DNA from 3 places in the Pseudoduganella sp. jia 12 genome. Region 2 is predicted to be linked to each of the others. Evidence: predicted binding sites of a transcription regulator. Region 2 holds the regulator's gene; each other region holds the start of a gene.
What was found. The regulator FNR, encoded in region 2, switches genes on or off when oxygen is low (the NO sensors DNR and NnrR bind a similar motif). The targets are predictions, from matches to a motif close to TTGATNNNNATCAA.
Positions count from the first base shown of each region.

Region 1: ACY65G_RS14660 (KamA family radical SAM protein) is a predicted target of FNR. The motif match lies at 1,509-1,522, and genes of this name have one in related genera.
Region 3: ACY65G_RS25350 (universal stress protein) is a predicted target of FNR. The motif match lies at 1,910-1,923, and genes of this name have one in related genera.

Region 1 covers NZ_JBUXKP010000006.1:73,327-78,733, forward strand. Annotated here, with positions in the region: gene ACY65G_RS14650 (methyl-accepting chemotaxis protein) at 1-791, opposite strand, end outside; gene ACY65G_RS14655 (cache domain-containing protein) at 869-1,333, opposite strand; gene ACY65G_RS14660 (KamA family radical SAM protein) at 1,528-2,913, shown strand; gene ACY65G_RS14665 (MFS transporter) at 2,916-4,229, shown strand; gene ACY65G_RS14670 (fumarylacetoacetate hydrolase family protein) at 4,272-5,117, shown strand; gene ACY65G_RS14675 (hypothetical protein) at 5,130-5,306, opposite strand; gene ACY65G_RS14680 (aspartate aminotransferase family protein) at 5,352-5,407, opposite strand, start outside.
Region 2 covers NZ_JBUXKP010000008.1:94,948-100,354, reverse strand. Annotated here, with positions in the region: gene ccoG (cytochrome c oxidase accessory protein CcoG) at 1-885, shown strand, start outside; gene ACY65G_RS18640 (FixH family protein) at 897-1,403, shown strand; gene fnr (fumarate/nitrate reduction transcriptional regulator Fnr) at 1,456-2,214, opposite strand; gene ACY65G_RS18630 (response regulator) at 2,362-5,407, shown strand, end outside.
Region 3 covers NZ_JBUXKP010000013.1:90,670-96,076, reverse strand. Annotated here, with positions in the region: gene ACY65G_RS25360 (chemotaxis protein CheA) at 1-812, opposite strand, end outside; gene ACY65G_RS25355 (protein phosphatase CheZ) at 812-1,651, opposite strand; gene ACY65G_RS25350 (universal stress protein) at 1,994-2,461, shown strand; gene ACY65G_RS25345 (response regulator) at 2,679-3,323, shown strand; gene ACY65G_RS25340 (Crp/Fnr family transcriptional regulator) at 3,745-4,548, shown strand; gene hemP (hemin uptake protein HemP) at 4,730-4,906, shown strand; gene ACY65G_RS25330 (hypothetical protein) at 4,975-5,301, shown strand; gene ACY65G_RS25325 (DUF2325 domain-containing protein) at 5,304-5,407, shown strand, end outside.

The DNA.
Region 1 (5,407 bases), on a different contig from region 2:
CGCAGCGTCTGGTTCAGGTTGGCGATGCTCTGGTCCAGCACGCGGGCCGTTTCCGCGATCTCGTCGCGGCCGGCGTTCGGCGGGGCCGACGTCAGCCTGCCGGCGGCAAGGCTGCGCACCACGTCGGCGATCGAGCGGATGTCGCGCAGCAGCGCGGCGCGCACCAGCATCGATACCAGCAGCGACAGCGCCACCGACAGTACGCACAGCGCCGCCATCGCGATGCCCAGCTGGCGGAATTCGGCCTTGGCTTCGGCGTGGGCCGTTTCCGACAGCGATTTTTCCAGCGCCGCCAGGCGCTGCAACTCGCCTTCCAGCAGCACGAACTGGCGCTCCGCCTTCTGCATCGCATTGGTGGCGATCGACTGGTCCATCTGCGCCATCTCGATCGTTTCCAGCACGCCCTTGCGGTAGGCGATCAGTGCGTGGCTGGAGGCATCGACAAGCTTGCGCTCCTCGGGATCGGACACGCGCGCCAGCTGCACCAGTTGCTGCTCGATGCCGCGGTGGCGGCTGTGGATGCGGTCGGTCAGCTCGTCGAGGCGGCTTTGCGCGAAGCTGCCGTTGACCCATGCCAGCAACTGGTAGATGTTGGCGTGGGCGTACTTGGCTTCGCCGGCGATGTCGGCCGCGGCCTTCAGCCGCGCGGCGCGCACCTGCACGAGGTTTTCCATGGACGCGTTCTGGCGCACCATGCCGACCCATGCGCAGGCAGTGATGGCCACCAGCAGGATCAGCACGATGCCGGGTGCCAGCAACAGTTTGGGACCGATACGTAATTTGTTCAGCATGACGACTCCCGCCAGGGATGAATAGGTTGAATGAGTGGTTTGTACGACTGGATGAGTGGGCAACGCGCGATGGCTGCCTAATTCTTGTAGATGCCGGCTTCCAGCACGACGTCGCCGACGCGCAGGATATAGGTCGTCTTCGGCTCGATCTTGCCGCTGACCGGGTTCTTGTACATGTAATCGACCCAGCCCTTGCCGTGCTTCGCGGCCAGTTCGATGATCTCGCGGCGGTAGACCTTGCCGCTGGCATCGGGCACGTCCGTCAGGTTCTTGCCCACGATCGACGGGTTGATCGGGTGGGCGAGCACGATGCCTGTCTTGAGGTCGCGCATGTCGACATACAGCTCGCCCTGCACGAAGTCCGGGGCCTTGGCGACCAGCTTCTTCATCAGCGCTTCCTTGCCGTTCGCCTTCAGGAAGGCGGCACCGCGCTCGGCCATGGCGATCGCGTCTTTTTCGGTCGGTCCCGGATTGGCGAACGCGGCCGCGGTGACAGTGGCAAATGCAAGATACGTCATGCCGCGTATCAATACTTGTTTCATGTTGGGCTCCCATTAGTTGGTCAAGGTCAAGCCATTGTGCGCTGGCGCTGCCGGGAAGAAATTGCGCTAGCGCAAGGTGTAAAGAATCGCGACGAAAATTTTCCACAGGGATATTGAGATACAGCAACATGCCCCGTTGGCGCATGTCTACGATGTGGTTTCCCTTTCGTTTCCTTTGATCAGGAGCAAGCAAAATGATAAGCGACCTCGTCCCGCAAAAATTCAGGCCTTACACCCGCCAGAGCATCCGCCAGGCCCGCCAGTGGCAATGGCTGCCGCCGGAACAGCAGGAAGCCGTGCAGGTGGTTTCGCACGTGCTGCCGTTCCGCACCAACGAGTACGTGCTGGAGAACCTGATCGACTGGAACAACGTGCCGGACGATCCCATCTACCGCCTGGTGTTCCCGCATGCCGACATGCTGCCGGCCGACGAATACCGCCAACTGCGCGACCTGGTGCTGGTGAAGAATGACGATGCGGCGATTGCGGCCCTCGTGCACAGGATCCGCATGCGCATGAACCCGCACCCGGCCGGCCAGATGACCCACAACGTGCCGCGCGTGAACGACCACGTGCTCAAGGGCCTGCAGCACAAGTACAAGGAAACGGTGCTCTTCTTCCCCAGCGCCGGCCAGACGTGCCACGCCTATTGCACGTTCTGCTTCCGCTGGCCGCAGTTCGTGGGCATGGACGACATGAAGTTCGATGCCAGGGAAACCACGGAACTCGTGTCGTACCTGCGGTCGCACGAGGAAGTGACGGACGTCCTGATCACCGGCGGCGACCCGATGGTGATGAATACCCGCTCGCTGGCGGAATTCATCGAGCCGTTGCTGGGGCCCGACATGGCCCATATCCAGAACATCCGCATCGGCACGAAGTCCGTCGCATACTGGCCACAGCGCTTCGTCACCGACAAGGATGCGGACGACCTGCTGCGGCTGTTCGAGAAGGTCGTTGCCAGCGGCAAGAACCTGGCGATCATGGGCCACTACAACCATGCGGTCGAACTGCGCCAGGAGATCGCGCAGAAGGCCGTCAAGCGCATCGTGGGCACTGGCGCCACGCTGCGCATGCAAGGGCCGCTGATCCGCCACATCAACGAGGATCCGCACAGCTGGGCCGAACTGTGGCGCACCGGCGTGCGCCTGGGCGCGATCCCGTACTACATGTTCGTCGAGCGCGACACGGGGCCGAGCGAATACTTCCAGCTGCCGCTGGCGCGCGCGCACGAGATCTTCCAGCAGGCTTACCAGATGGTGTCCGGCCTGGCGCGCACCGTGCGCGGCCCGTCGATGAGCGCGTTCCCCGGCAAGGTCGCCATCGATGGCGTGGTCACGATCAACGGCGAGAAGGTGTTCGCGCTGCAGTTCCTGCAGGCCCGCAATCCCGACTGGGTGAAGAAGCCGTTCTTCGCGAAGTACGACGAGAAGGCCACGTGGCTCGATCACCTGAAGCCCGCATTCGGCAAGGAGAAATTCTTCTTCGAGACCGATGAGGACAGCCACGCGCCGCAGGAGCGCAAGGTGATCCCGATCGCCAGCGCGCGGGACTACGGTTCGCGCAGCAACGCCGCCTGACCATGGAGCCGTCCGCGCCGGTGCCATCGCTGCTGCCGGGCGGAAGGCGGTACGTGCCGGGCCAATTGTCCGCCCGGGCCTTGTTCTGCCTGGTGTTCCTGCCGTTCGCGCTGGGGCATTACCTGTCGTGCCTGCTGCGCACGGTGAACGCGGTGCTGGCGCCGCAACTGGTGGCAGCGGCGGCGCTGACACCGGGCGACCTGGGGGTGCTGACCAGCGCCTACTTCCTGGCCTTCGCGGTGGCCCAGCTGCCGGTCGGCATCGCGCTGGACCGTTTCGGCCCGCGCCTGGTGCAGTTCCCGATGCTGCTGCTGGCGGCCATGGGCACGGCGGCCTTCGCGTTCAGCGGCGACTTCGCGCAGATGCTGGCCGCGCGCACCGCGATGGGGCTGGGCCTGGCCGGTTGCTTCATGGCGGCCGTGAAGGCGCTTGCCACCTGGGTGCCGGCCGCCAGGCTGCCGTCGGTGCAGGGTTACCTGATCGCCGCCGGCGGGCTGGGCGCCGCGTCGTCCACGCTGCCGGTGCGCGCGTTCCTGGAGCATGCGCAGTGGCGCTGGCTGTTCGTCGCGCTGGCGCTGGCCTGCGTGGCCGCGGCGCTGCTGGTGCTGCTGCTGGCGCCCACGCCCGCGATGCCAGGCAAGCCAGAAGCACCGCGCGAGCCGATCCGCCTGGCGATCTTCGCCGAGGTGTTCCGCCACCCGGCCTTCCGCGAGACGGCCGCGGTGGTGCTGGTGCCGCACACGGTCTTCTTCGGCCTGCAAGGCCTGTGGATCGGGCGCTGGCTGACGGACGCCGGCCGCTTTTCCGAGCACGACGTGGCATGGCTGCTGGCCATCGGCACGGCGGCCGTGATCGCCGGTGCCATCGGCGTTGGCAAGGTGACCGAATGGGCGGCAAGGCGCGGCGTCGACGCGATCGCCGTGGCCGCCGCGGGCGTGTCGCTGTTCGTTCTCGTGCAGTGCGGTTTTGCGCTGGGCTGGCAGCCCGGCTTTCCGATGCTGGCGGTGCTGTTCACGCTGGTGGGCACGATCACCGGCATCGAATACACGATCGTGGCGCAGGCGATGCCGCCCGCACTGACGGGAAGGGCTTCGACGTGCCTGAACCTGCTGATCTTCACCGGCGCGTTCATCGTGCAGGCGGGCTTCGGCCTCGTCATCGGCCTGTGGCAGCCGGACGCCGCGCAGCGCTATCCGGCCACCGCCTACCAGGCCGCATTCTTCATGCTCGTGCTGCTGCAGGTGCCCGGCATCGCGTGGTTCGCATGGCGCCGCCGCAGGCCACTCGTCGCGAACCCTGTAGAATCCGTTCTTTGACCGGAAGCTCCGGCTTCCGCCGCATTATCAGCAGGAGAGAAAATGAAACTGGTTCGTTACGGCCGCATCGGTAAAGAGAAGCCGGGCCTGATCGATGAAGAGGGCAGGCTGCGCGACCTGTCCGGCGTGATCGGCGACCTCGCCGGCGCCAACCTGTCGGACAAGGTATTGAAGAAGGTCGCGAAGATCCCGTACGACACGCTGCCGCTGGTACGCGGCAATCCGCGCTTCGGCGTGCCGGTGGGGAAGGTGGGCAAGTTCATCGGCATCGGCCTCAATTACGCGGACCATGCGGCCGAATCGAACCTGCCAGTGCCCACCGAACCGATCGTGTTCATGAAGGCCGTCACGAGCCTGTCGGGCGCGGACGATCCGGTGATGCTGCCGAAAGGCTCGAAGAAGACGGACTGGGAAGTGGAACTCGGTGTCGTCATCGGCACCCGCGCCCGTTATGTCAGCGAAGCCGATGCCGAGAAATACGTGGCCGGCTACTGCGTGGTGAACGACGTTTCCGAACGCGAGTACCAGCTCGAGCGGGGCGGCCAGTGGGACAAGGGCAAGGGTTGCGATACCTTCGGCCCCGTCGGCCCGTGGCTCGTGACGCGCGACGAAGTATGGAACGTGGATGACCTCGACCTGTACCTGGAGCTGAACGGCAAGCGCATGCAGACCGGGAACACGGCGACGATGATCTTCAAGGTGCCGCAGATCGTTTCCTACCTGTCGCAGTTCATGACGCTGGAACCGGGCGATATCATCGCCACCGGCACGCCGCCCGGCGTGGGCATGGCGCGCAAGCGCTTCCTGAAGAAGGGCGACTTCCTGCGCCTCGGCATCGCCGGGCTGGGCGAGCAGCAGCAGGATGTGATCGGGTTCCAGGAGTTCTGATTCGGCGGTTGGTCACGGCAAATCGATGGCCTTGACCGATAGCTGTTGGCCGGCGAACACCGGTGGCTTGGCAGGGAGTGACGCAGGGGTTTCACGGAGCATGCTCCGCGCCTGCGGAACGGCACAGCCATGCAGGGCTGTGCCTTCGCGGAGCATGCTCCGCGCCTGCCAAGCGGTGATGGCATGCATGCCATCACTCCTTACACCGCCATTCTTTTACGAAAACGACCTAACTCAACCCGGCCGGATCGCCGTCAACGCCCGCCCCACGGCATCCGACAACCGCGTCA
Region 2 (5,407 bases):
ACTTTTGTCGGCTACTTCACGCCGGTGCGCGAACTGGGCACCGGCGTGGCCACGCTGTCGCTCGGGCCGTGGGAATGGTTCTGGGTGCTGTTCTACGGCTTCGCCACGTACGGCAACGCCGGCTGGCTTCGCGAACAGGTGTGCAAGTACATGTGCCCCTACGCCCGTTTCCAGAGCGCGATGTTCGATCGCGATACACTGGTCATCACATACGACACGCGGCGCGGCGAACCGCGTGGAAAAAAGTCCACGAACGGAGCCTGCATCGACTGCACGATGTGCGTGCAGGTGTGCCCGACCGGCATCGACATCCGCGACGGCCTGCAATACGAATGCATCGGCTGCGCTGCCTGCGTGGATGCCTGCGACGGCGTGATGGACCGGACCGGCCAGCCGCGCGGCCTCATACGCTACAGCACGGACCGCGCGATGACCTCGAACCTGCCGGCGGCGCGGATCCGGCAACGCGCATTGCGTCCGCGGGTGCTGGCCTACTGCGCCGCGCTGCTGGTGGCGTGCTTCGCCACCGGCTTCGCACTGTCCACGCGAATCCCCCTCAAGGTGGACGTGATCCGCGACCGCGGCTCGATGGGCCGCGAAGTCGACGGCGGTGCGATCGAGAACGTGTACCGGCTGCAGGTGATGAACACGTCCGAACAGCCGCACCGCTACCGCATCGCGGTCGCCGGCCTGCCCGGCCTGGTGCTGGCCAGCGGCGACGTCGTTGCGCTGGCCGCCACCGAAACACGTGCCGTGCCGGTGCGGGTGCAGGCACCGCATGGCGCTGGCCAGGCTGGATCCAACGACATCACATTCACGCTGGCGGCGCAGGGCGACGCGCACCTCGCCGTCGAAGAGCGCGCGGTATTCATCGTGCCGCGCTGAAGGAGACAGGCATGCAGACGATTTCCGCCACGCCGTGGTACCGCGAACGGTGGCCCTGGCTGCTGATGGCCGGTCCGGCCGCCGTGCTGGTCGCCGGCTTCGGCACGGCCTGGCTGGCCTTCGCGCAGCCGGATGCGCTGGTGGTCGGCGATTACTACAAGCGCGGCAAGGCGATCAACCAGGACTTGCGGCGCGACCGCGCCGCCGCCGCGCTGGGTGCCGCCGTCGCGCTGCGCTACGATCCCGCGCACGGCGTGCTGCAGGGCCGCCTGTCCGCGGCCGTGCCGTTGCAAGGCGCCCTGCAGGTGCACCTGGCCCACGCCACGCAACCGGAAAAGGACTTGCGGCTGCTGGTGCGCCCCGATCGCGATGGCGACTTCGCCGTGCCGCTGCCGCTGCTCGAGCGCAGCCGCTGGACCGTGCTGGTGGAGGACGAAAAGCGCACGTGGCGCCTGGAGGGCCAATGGCTATGGCCAGCGCAACGGGCAGCCTCGCTGGCGGCACGGCAAAACCGGTGACAGACACCGGTTTTTCTGGAATATTTCCTGGACCCTGGCAGACAGTGGGCAGTCAGGCGCAGGTTTCGGTGCCCGCCGTGATGGCTTTCAGCCGCGCCAGGTCGAGCACCTCGATTTCGCGGTTCGCCACCTTCAGCAAGCCCAGCTTCTTGAATTTGTTCAGCAGCCGGCTGATGCTCTCGATCGTGAGGCCCAGGTAGTTGCCGATATCCTCGCGCGACATGCGCAGCTGGAACGCGGTGCCCGAATAGCCGCGCGCTTCGTAACGCGAAGCCAGGTTGACGAGGAAGGCGGCGAAGCGCTGCGTGGCCTGCATATTGCCCAGCAATAGCATCACGCTTTGCTCGCGCGTGATTTCCTGGCTCATCATGCGGTGGAAGTGGCGCAGCAGGGTCGGCATGTCGATCAGCAGCTGTTCCAGGCTGGCGAACGGGATTTCGCACACTTCGCTGTCTTCGAGCGCCTGCGCGCTGCAATAGTGGCGGTCGGTACTGATCGCGTCCATGCCCAGCAATTCTCCCCCCATCTGGAACCCAGTCACCTGTTCTTCGCCGTTGGCGTTGATCTGGTAGGTCTTGAAATGGCCGAGCCGGATCGCGTACAGGCGCGTAAACGGGTCGCCGATGCGAAACAGGTTCTCGCCCTTCTGCAGCCTGCGGCGCCGGCCGATGATCTCGTCGAGCTTGTCCATATCGCCCATCTCCAGCCCCATCGGCAGGCACAGCTGGTGCATGCTGCAGGTGGCGCAGCGCGCCTTCAGGATGTCGATCGTTGCGCCGGGCAGGGTGAGGGAGGGAAGCTCGTGCATCATGGTCATGGTCCGGTTACGGTGGCCTCCAGTGTACTGGATACCACTTGCCAACACGACGGCGGGAAACTTGCATGCAGCGTGCCCTTCCGCACAGTGTGCAAGTCATGCGGCGGCGCATAGTGGCCCGACAAGATGGCGGGAGGAGACATGCATCCGCTTGGTATCAAGGCGAAAGTCGCGCTGGCGACGACCATCACGTCCATCGTGATGATCGCGCTGGTCACCTTTCTGCAGGCCCAGCGCATGCAGGAGGATTTTTCGCGCGTGCTGTTTGCCCAGCAGGACGCGCTGATCGCCCGTACCGCGCTGGAACTCGATGAACGAATGGCGCTGCTGCGCGACATCGTTGCCGAATCGGCGCGCTGGCAGCCGCGCGAGATCTGCAGCGACCCGCCCGCCCTGCGCGCCCACTACGACTACCGCGCCGTGCTGCGCCTGTTCGACGATATCCTCGTCGTCAGCCCTGCTGGCGTCATCGTGGCGGATGTGCCGGCGCTGCCGGGCCGCCCCGGCATCAGCGTGGCGGACCGCGCCTACTTCCAGCGCGTGATGCGGGAAAAGGCGCCGCTGATCGCCGAACCGGTCATCGGCAAGTCGGTCGGGCAACCCGTCGTGCAGATCGTCGCGCCCGTGCTCAGCGAAGAGGGCGATGTGGCCTGCGTGCTGATCGGCGTGCTGCGGCTGTACAAGGACAACCTGCTGGGCCACCTTCGATCGGCCAAGGTGGGCCGCACCGGCCATTACTACATCGTCACCGGCTATGAGCCGTCGATCTACGTGGTGCACCGTGACCCCGCCCGCCTGATGCAGCAGCGCGACCCACGCGGTTTTCCATCGACGTTACGGGCGATCCGCGAAGGGTTCGAGGGCACCACGATCAGCACCGATGGCTATGGCGTGCGCGCGCTGCTCAGCTACAAGCGGCTGAAGACGGTGCCCTGGGTCCTGATCGCTATCCTGCCCGCCGAAGAAGCCTCCGAACCGTTCGAAGACCTGCTGTCACGGCTGGCGCTGTGGGGCACGCTGGCCTCGCTCGTCACCGCGGGCGTCATCACCTGGATCATGTTGCGGATGATGTCGCCGCTGATGCGCCTGCGCGACGCGATCGGCGCCCTGCGCGGCGACCCGCGGCACTTCACGCCGCTGCCGGTCGCCTCGCGCGACGAGATCGGCGAGCTGACCGGCGCGTTCAACGACCTGATGCGCGAACGCGAGGCGGCCGACGACCATGCGCGCGAGCTGATGGACGAGCTGGAGACGCGCGCCGCCGAGCTGGAACGGGCGCGCGACCGGGCCGAGGCGGCGAACCGGGCCAAGAGCGACTTCGTGGCCAACATGAGCCATGAAATCCGCACGCCGATGAACGCCGTGCTGGGCATGGCGCAACTGCTGCAGAACACCGACCTTTCGCCGCAGCAGCGCAAGTACCTGCACATGATCCGCACCGCCGGCGATTCGCTGCTGGGCATCCTGAACGACGTGCTGGATTTCTCCAAGATCGAAGCGCAGCGCATGGAGCTGTCGCCGGTCGAATTCGACCTGGACGAATCGATGAGCACCCTGGCCACGACGATGACGATGAATGCGGGCGACAAGGAACTGGAACTGGCCATCGTCGTCGATGCCGACGTCCCCCGGCTGCTGCACGGCGATGCGCTGCGGCTGCAGCAGGTGCTGGTGAACCTGGCCGGCAACGCGATCAAGTTCACCGCGCAGGGCGAGGTCGTCGTCGAGGTCAAGGTCGCCGACCAGGACAACACCACGGCGCGCCTGCGCTTCGACGTGCGCGACACCGGCATGGGCATGAACCCGGAACAGCTGTCGCACCTGTTCCAGGCCTTCACGCAGGCCGATGAGAGCATCACCCGGCGCTTCGGCGGCACCGGCCTGGGGCTGGCGATCACGCGCCGGCTGATCGAGCTGATGGGCGGCGAGATCCAGGTTGAAAGCGAACCGGGCAAGGGAAGCCGCTTCTGGTTCACGCTGCCGTTCGGCGTGCTGCCCGGGGTGGAAGCGCCGCGCAAGCCGGCCGCCGGCCACCTTGCCGTGCTGGTGGCGGACGACAACGCCACCAGTCGCGACCTGATCGGCCGGCTGATCCGCGCCTGGGGCTGGGAAGCGGAGCTCGTCGATTCCGGCAGCGCCGCGCTGGCGATGTTCTCGTTCCGCCTGCGCACCGGCCGGCCGTACGACGTGGTGCTGGCCGACTGGCACATGTCCGGCCCGGACGGCTATGCGCCGGCCGCGGCGATCCGCCGCGAGGCGGCGGGCCACCGGCAACCGATCGTGGTGATGCTCAATGCGTTCGCGCGCGAACGGCTCGAAGAGATCTCGAAGGGCGCCGAAGCCGATGCGGTGCTGGTCAAGCCGATCACCAGTTCCACGCTGTTCGACGCGCTGCACCAGGCCCTGGTGGTGAAGGTGGGCGGCAGCGAACTGGTACCCGCCGCCGCCGGCCATGCGGGCCGGCTGCAAGGCGTGCATTTCCTGCTGGTCGAAGACAATCCGCTGAACCAGGCCGTGGCGCGCGGCATCCTCGAGCATGCCGGCGCCACGCTCGACGTGGCAGGCGACGGCCGCCAGGCGCTCGATGTGCTGGGCGTGGATGCGCAGCGCTACGACATCGTGCTGATGGACATGCAGATGCCCGTGCTGGACGGCTTCTCGGCAACCGCCGCCATCCGCACCGAGCTGCGGCTGCCGCTCCCCGTCATCGCGATGACGGCCGGCGTGCTGGCTTCCGAGCGGGACCGCTGCATGGCGGCCGGCATCACCGATTTCATCGCCAAGCCGGTCGTCGTGGACGAGATGATGACGGTGATCGAGCGCTACGTGCCGGCACGGCGCAGGGCCACGAAAGAGCCCGGACAGATGCTTCCCGAGGCGCAGGGCGACGAACCCGTGTTCAGCATGGACAGCCTGGCGCGCGTGATGGGCCGCGATCCGAAAGGCCGGGCGCTGATGCGCAAGATGGTGGAAGGCGCCCTCGAAGGCGGCATGGCCCCGGCGGACGAAGCGGACCAGGCGCTCGCCGCCGGCAATCCGCAGGCGGCCGCGCGCACTTTCCATACGCTGCGCGGCGCCCTTGGCGTGCTGGGAGCGAAACGGCTGGTCAAGGCCACGATGGATGCCGAGATGGCGATCGCGGAACTGCCCGCCAGCCAGCTGGCGCCCCACTTCGCGGCGGTGCGCC
Region 3 (5,407 bases), on a different contig from region 2:
CCAGCCACTTCCAGCAGCGCGTCCAGCTTGACCGCGTCGATCCGGATGCTTTCCTCTTTCGCGGGCGCGGCATGGGCAGGCTTGCCCTCGTCGCGGCGCTCGACGCCATCCCATTTCTTCCCGGTGCCGGGTGCGACATCGGCGGCAGGCGCGGCGGCAGGCGCCGGGGCGGCCGGTGCTTCGGCCGCAGGCGCCACGGGAGCGCCAACGGCGGCGGTGACGGAGGCAGGAGCTGGCGCAGCAGCATGCACGGGTGCGCCGGCGGGACGGTTGTACGTCCCCGGAGGCACCACCGCCTCGTACATCGATTCCCAGTCCAGGCCATCGGCCGAGGGCGCGCGCGGCGCCGCCACGGCTGGTGCCGGCGCTGGTGCTGCCACGGGTGCCGGCGCAGGGGCGGCTTTCGCCGCCGGCTTGGCCGAGCTTTCCTTGCCCTCGATCGCTTCGTTGAGGATCGCTTCCAGGTCGGCCGGCATCGGCCCCATGCTTTCCGGCGAAGCACCGTTGTTCAGTTCCGCCAGCTGGTCGGCCACGAAGCCGGACGCCTGCAGCGCCGCTTCGATCGACAGCGGCGTGACGGGCGCGGCGCCGGTGCGCAGCGCATCGAACAGGTTTTCCGTCAGGTGGCAGGCGGACACGAGCGCACCGAGATTCATGAAGCCCGCGCCACCCTTGATGGTGTGGAACGAACGGAACACGGCGTTCAGCGTTTCCTTGTTCTGCGGATCGCGTTCGAGATGCAGCAGGTGCTCCTCGACATTGACCGCCAAGTCCATCGCCTCAACGACGAACTCCTTGAGCATATCGTCCATCAGAACCCCAGATCGGCAAGCAGGTCGTCCACATTGTCCTGGTTCAGCGCCACGGACGGAGCCGACGGCCCACTCATCAGCGACACTTCCAGGGCCTCTTTCTGCGCGATCAGCTCGCGCTTGTCAGGCGGCGCATTGTCTTTCAACAATTGAGCCAGCTCCGACTCGACCGTCTTGGTGATGATCACCACTTTCTTGATCAGCTGGCCCGTGATGTCCTGGAAGTCCTGCGCCATCATGATTTCCAGCAGGCGCGCCTTTTCGGCTTCGGTGGCTTCGGACACGGCTTGCGCAAATGCGCGCGAATCGCCGGCCAGCGTCTTGAATTCTTCAATGCTGAGCTTGCCATCGAACAGTGCGGCCCAGCGGTCTTCCATTTCCTTCGACTTCTTTGACAGCACGTCCTGTGCCGGCATGCCATCGTCCAGCGTGTTCAATACCTTGTTGGCAGCCTGTTCGGTCAGCGAGGCCACGTATTCCAGGCGGTCCTGCGCATCCACGATCTGGCTCGAGGCCTCCGTCAATGCCTTGTCGTAGCCCAGTTCGCGCAGCGAGTCGTGCAGCAGGCGGACGATGCCGCCCAGGCGTTCGAACATGGTGCCGTCCTGCTGGCCTTCCTCGGCGGCCGGAGCATCGGCCGCCTGCGCGGCGGCGGGAGCCGACGGTGCAGGTGCGGGGGCGGTGCGGGTCGAGGCGACCTCGTCGAACAGGCTTTCCAGGTCGTCATCGGCAGCGCCAGCGGCCGGCGCGGGGGCCGGAGCCGGTGCCGGGGTGGCGTTGGCACGCTGCGCGGACACTTCCTCAAATAATGCGTCGAAATCATCAGCGGCGTCGGTCATATCCCTGCTTCTCCATAATCAAAAAATGCTTTCGTATCAACTGCCTAAGGGTCCTGAGTGATGACGCTCGGCAATATTCACGCACTTCCGCGAGTGTAGCAGGGGGTCGTCCGCTTGTTCAATCTCGGTCCAGTCAATCCTGCGCGGCAACTGTAAAAGGCCGGTTTTCTGTTGTATTTGGGTCGCCCGGCATGCCACGATGTTTGTCATATACAAACATAATGTCAACGGCAAGCTTGTGCCGGACTCATCTCTCTATTGAGAAAGATCAAGTCTTTGCATTGAGACAAGAGCGCAATTCGCGACTACAATGAGGGAGCGCATGTATTCAAGGAGCGGGTCATGTACCGGAAAATTCTGATTACCACCGACGGTTCCGCCGTGTCCCGGATGACCGCCTGCGCCGGCGTCTCGTTTGCCCAGCAACTCGGCGCCGAGGTCCTTGCACTGTTCGTCGCGCCCGAGTACCAGTACCCGATTTATGTCGAGATCATTCCGCCCAGTTACCCCAGCGAAGAAGAGTACCGCGCCGCCATGGGGCGCGCCGGCCGCGATCACGTGCAAGCGATCGTGGCATCGTGCGACAAGAAAGGCGTGCGGTGCGAAAGCATGACCGCCTTTGCCGAAAGCGCGGCGCTTAAAATCGTGGAGATCGCGGAGCAGAAAGGCTGCGACCTGATCTTCATCGGCTCCCACGGCCGCAGTGGCTGGGGCCAGCTGTTGCTGGGCAGTGTCACCAACAAGGTATTGTCGCATTCGAAGATTCCGGTGCTCGTGCACCGCCTCCTGAAAGAACCCCTGCCCGATTAGGTTCGCTACGTCCCCCTAAGGCTCGTTACGTCCCCGTAAGGCTCGTTACGTCCATTAAGGCTCATTACGTTCACCTTGGGCTTGCAGCACCGAGGCTGGCAACATCCCGCCGTTACCGCCTCGAACACATTGCCAGAAACAGCCCATTCTGCTCCCGCATGGCTCGATACCGCGCCATCGGGATGACAGGCAACACCGGAGTGTCACCGAACCACCCATGATCAGAATAGTCATCGCAGACGACCACACCATCATGCGCGAAGGCCTCAAGCGCATCCTCGACGGTGCCCCCGATATCGACATCGTCGGCGAAGCCGTCGATGGCTTCGAGGTACTGCGCCATGTGCGTCAGGGCGGCTTCGACCTGCTGCTGCTCGACTTGTCGATGCCGGGCCGCAGCGGCGTCGACCTGATCCGCCAGATCCGCAGCGAGGCCCCCAAACTGAACGTGCTGATCCTTACCATGCACGAAGAGGAACAATATGCCGTGCGCGCCATCCGCGCTGGCGCCCAGGGCTACCTGACCAAGGAAAGCGCCGGCACGCAGCTGGTGGGCGCCATCCGCAAGGTGGCGTCGGGGCGGCCCTATATCAGTACCGAAGTCGCCGAGCAGCTGGCACTCAATATCATGATGCCGAATGAAAGCCTGCTGCATAAACAATTGTCGGACCGGGAATTCGAGGTATTCTCCTTGCTCGTATCCGGCAAGTCGATTACCGAAATCGCCAATAGCCTGCACCTGTCGGTAAAAACCGTCAGTACCCATAAAACGCGCATCATGCAGAAAATGGGGATGAGTTCACTGTCGGAAATGGTTCAATACGCAGTGGCGCATAAACTACTGTCGCCGTTTAAATCCTGACCCGCCGCGCCCGCCTGCGGGCTGCCTTCCCCCTCTGAAGCACACTCTCGGTCGGTAGGAGTAATCCTACAATATGGCGCCAGCTCCTACGAGCACATTCAGCGCATGCCGATATCTATCCCTCCCCCCCGTTGGCATACTGAAACCATTCCAAAGCGAGTTGCCGCAAATCCACACGAATCTCACTAAGCTTCACTGAGCTTCACCGAGCTTCACACAGGTTTCATTCGGATCGGCGGCACTAGCAAAAAAAAACCGGTAGTTCAAAACCGGATCCAAAACCAGGAATAGTTTCACTATCAGCTCTAAACCAATTCGCTGTTAAATCCGAACATACATGACCTGAAATCAGGAGATAAGCATGCTCCCCACGCAAATGTCCGAAACCCGAGTCGCCGCCCAGGCTGCGCAATCCCCCGCCATGGAAGCGGGCCGCCAGCGCCAGGGTCGTCTCTGGTCGAACCTGAAGGAAGTCTGCGACCTCCTGCATATTCCCGCGGCCTGCTCCGTCAACGCCGAGGAACTGCTGTTCCAGCACGTGCAGTTCAAGACCGGCCAGCGCATCCATACGATCGGCCAGCCGTTCGACACGCTGTATATCGTCAACTCGGGCTTCCTGAAAACGGTCCTGATCGACGAATTCGGCAACGAGCAAGTGCTGAGCTTCCCGATGAAAGGCGACATGCTGGGCGTGGACGGCATCCACAGCCGCCATTACTCGTCCGAGGCGGTCGCCCTGTCCGACTGCGACCTGATCCTGCTGCCGTTCAAGAAGCTGACCGCGCTCGGCCGCGTTCACGTGGAACTGGAACACATGATGTATGGCGTGATGAGCCGCGAACTGGTGCGCGAGCAGGCCATGATCGGCATGCTGGGCGCACTGAGCGCCGAAGCCCGCGTGGCCCGTTTCCTCGTGTCGCTGGCCGACCGCTTTGCCCAGATGGGTTATTCGAGCAAGCTGTTCAACCTGCGCATGACCCGTCATGAAATCGGCAGCTACCTGGGCCTGACCCTGGAAACGGTGAGCCGCACGCTGTCGGCCTTCAATGAAATCGGCCTGATCACGGTCGACCAGCGCACGATCGGCATCAAGGATCCGGATGCACTGAAAACCCTGCGCCGCCTGCCGCCTTCGCGTTCCCGCAGCAAGTCCGCTGCCAGCCGTGCCAAGGCCGCCGCCGAAGCCGCACCCACGCCGCCGGTACAACTGGTCGCCACGGTCTGACAGCGCCTCAACCTTTACCTCACCCAGCTTGGGCCCGCTTCGGCGGGCCTTTTTTTATCTTGGCCGCATGCATGCGGGGGTTGGCCATGTTCCCGCACGCCTGCCAAAAAACGCTTGCATTTCCGTCAGCGCTGACGAATAATGCAAATGCGAATCATTCTTATTTAAGGCGAAAATGACCATGCAGACCCAAGCCAACCAAACGAAGCCGGCGCCTGCTGCCCGGCAGCCCGTTCCCGTACGCCGCCTGACCACCGCCGGCCTCATGGAAGACCAGCGCGAAGTCGAGATCGAACATGCGGGCCGCATCTACCGCCTGCGCATCACGCAGCTGAACAAGCTGATTCTTACCGCCTGAATCGCTGCCTGAATCACCGGGCCATTCCAGCCAGCCGTCGCCAGCTGATAGTTCTAGAGGAGAGTTCGATGGCTATCGACCATACCGATCCGATCTACCTGGCACCCGCCGCCGGCGGGCAGCAGCCGGAGCTGATGCTGTCCGCCGTGCTGCACCTGATGTCCCACTACACGGCCGACGGCAAGGGCTGCGTGAAACTCGCTTCCGTCATCGAGCGCCACCTGAAGGCGCTGGCCGTCCTGCCGGGCCTGTCGCCCGTGCTGGCGGCCACGTGCCAGCAGTTGTCCGAACAATGGGCCAGCGTCGTGGAGCGCACGCTGCCGCCGCCGCAAAAAAAGGATGACGGTTTCCTTGCGCGGCTGATGACACGGGGCCGTGCGCCGCAGGTGGCCTGACCATGTGCGACAAGCATGCAGCCACGCCAGGCCAGGAGGCGCAAACGTCACGCCGGCGCCGCATCTGGGAACTGGGCCACACCTGCCATTGCCCGCTGGTCGGCGT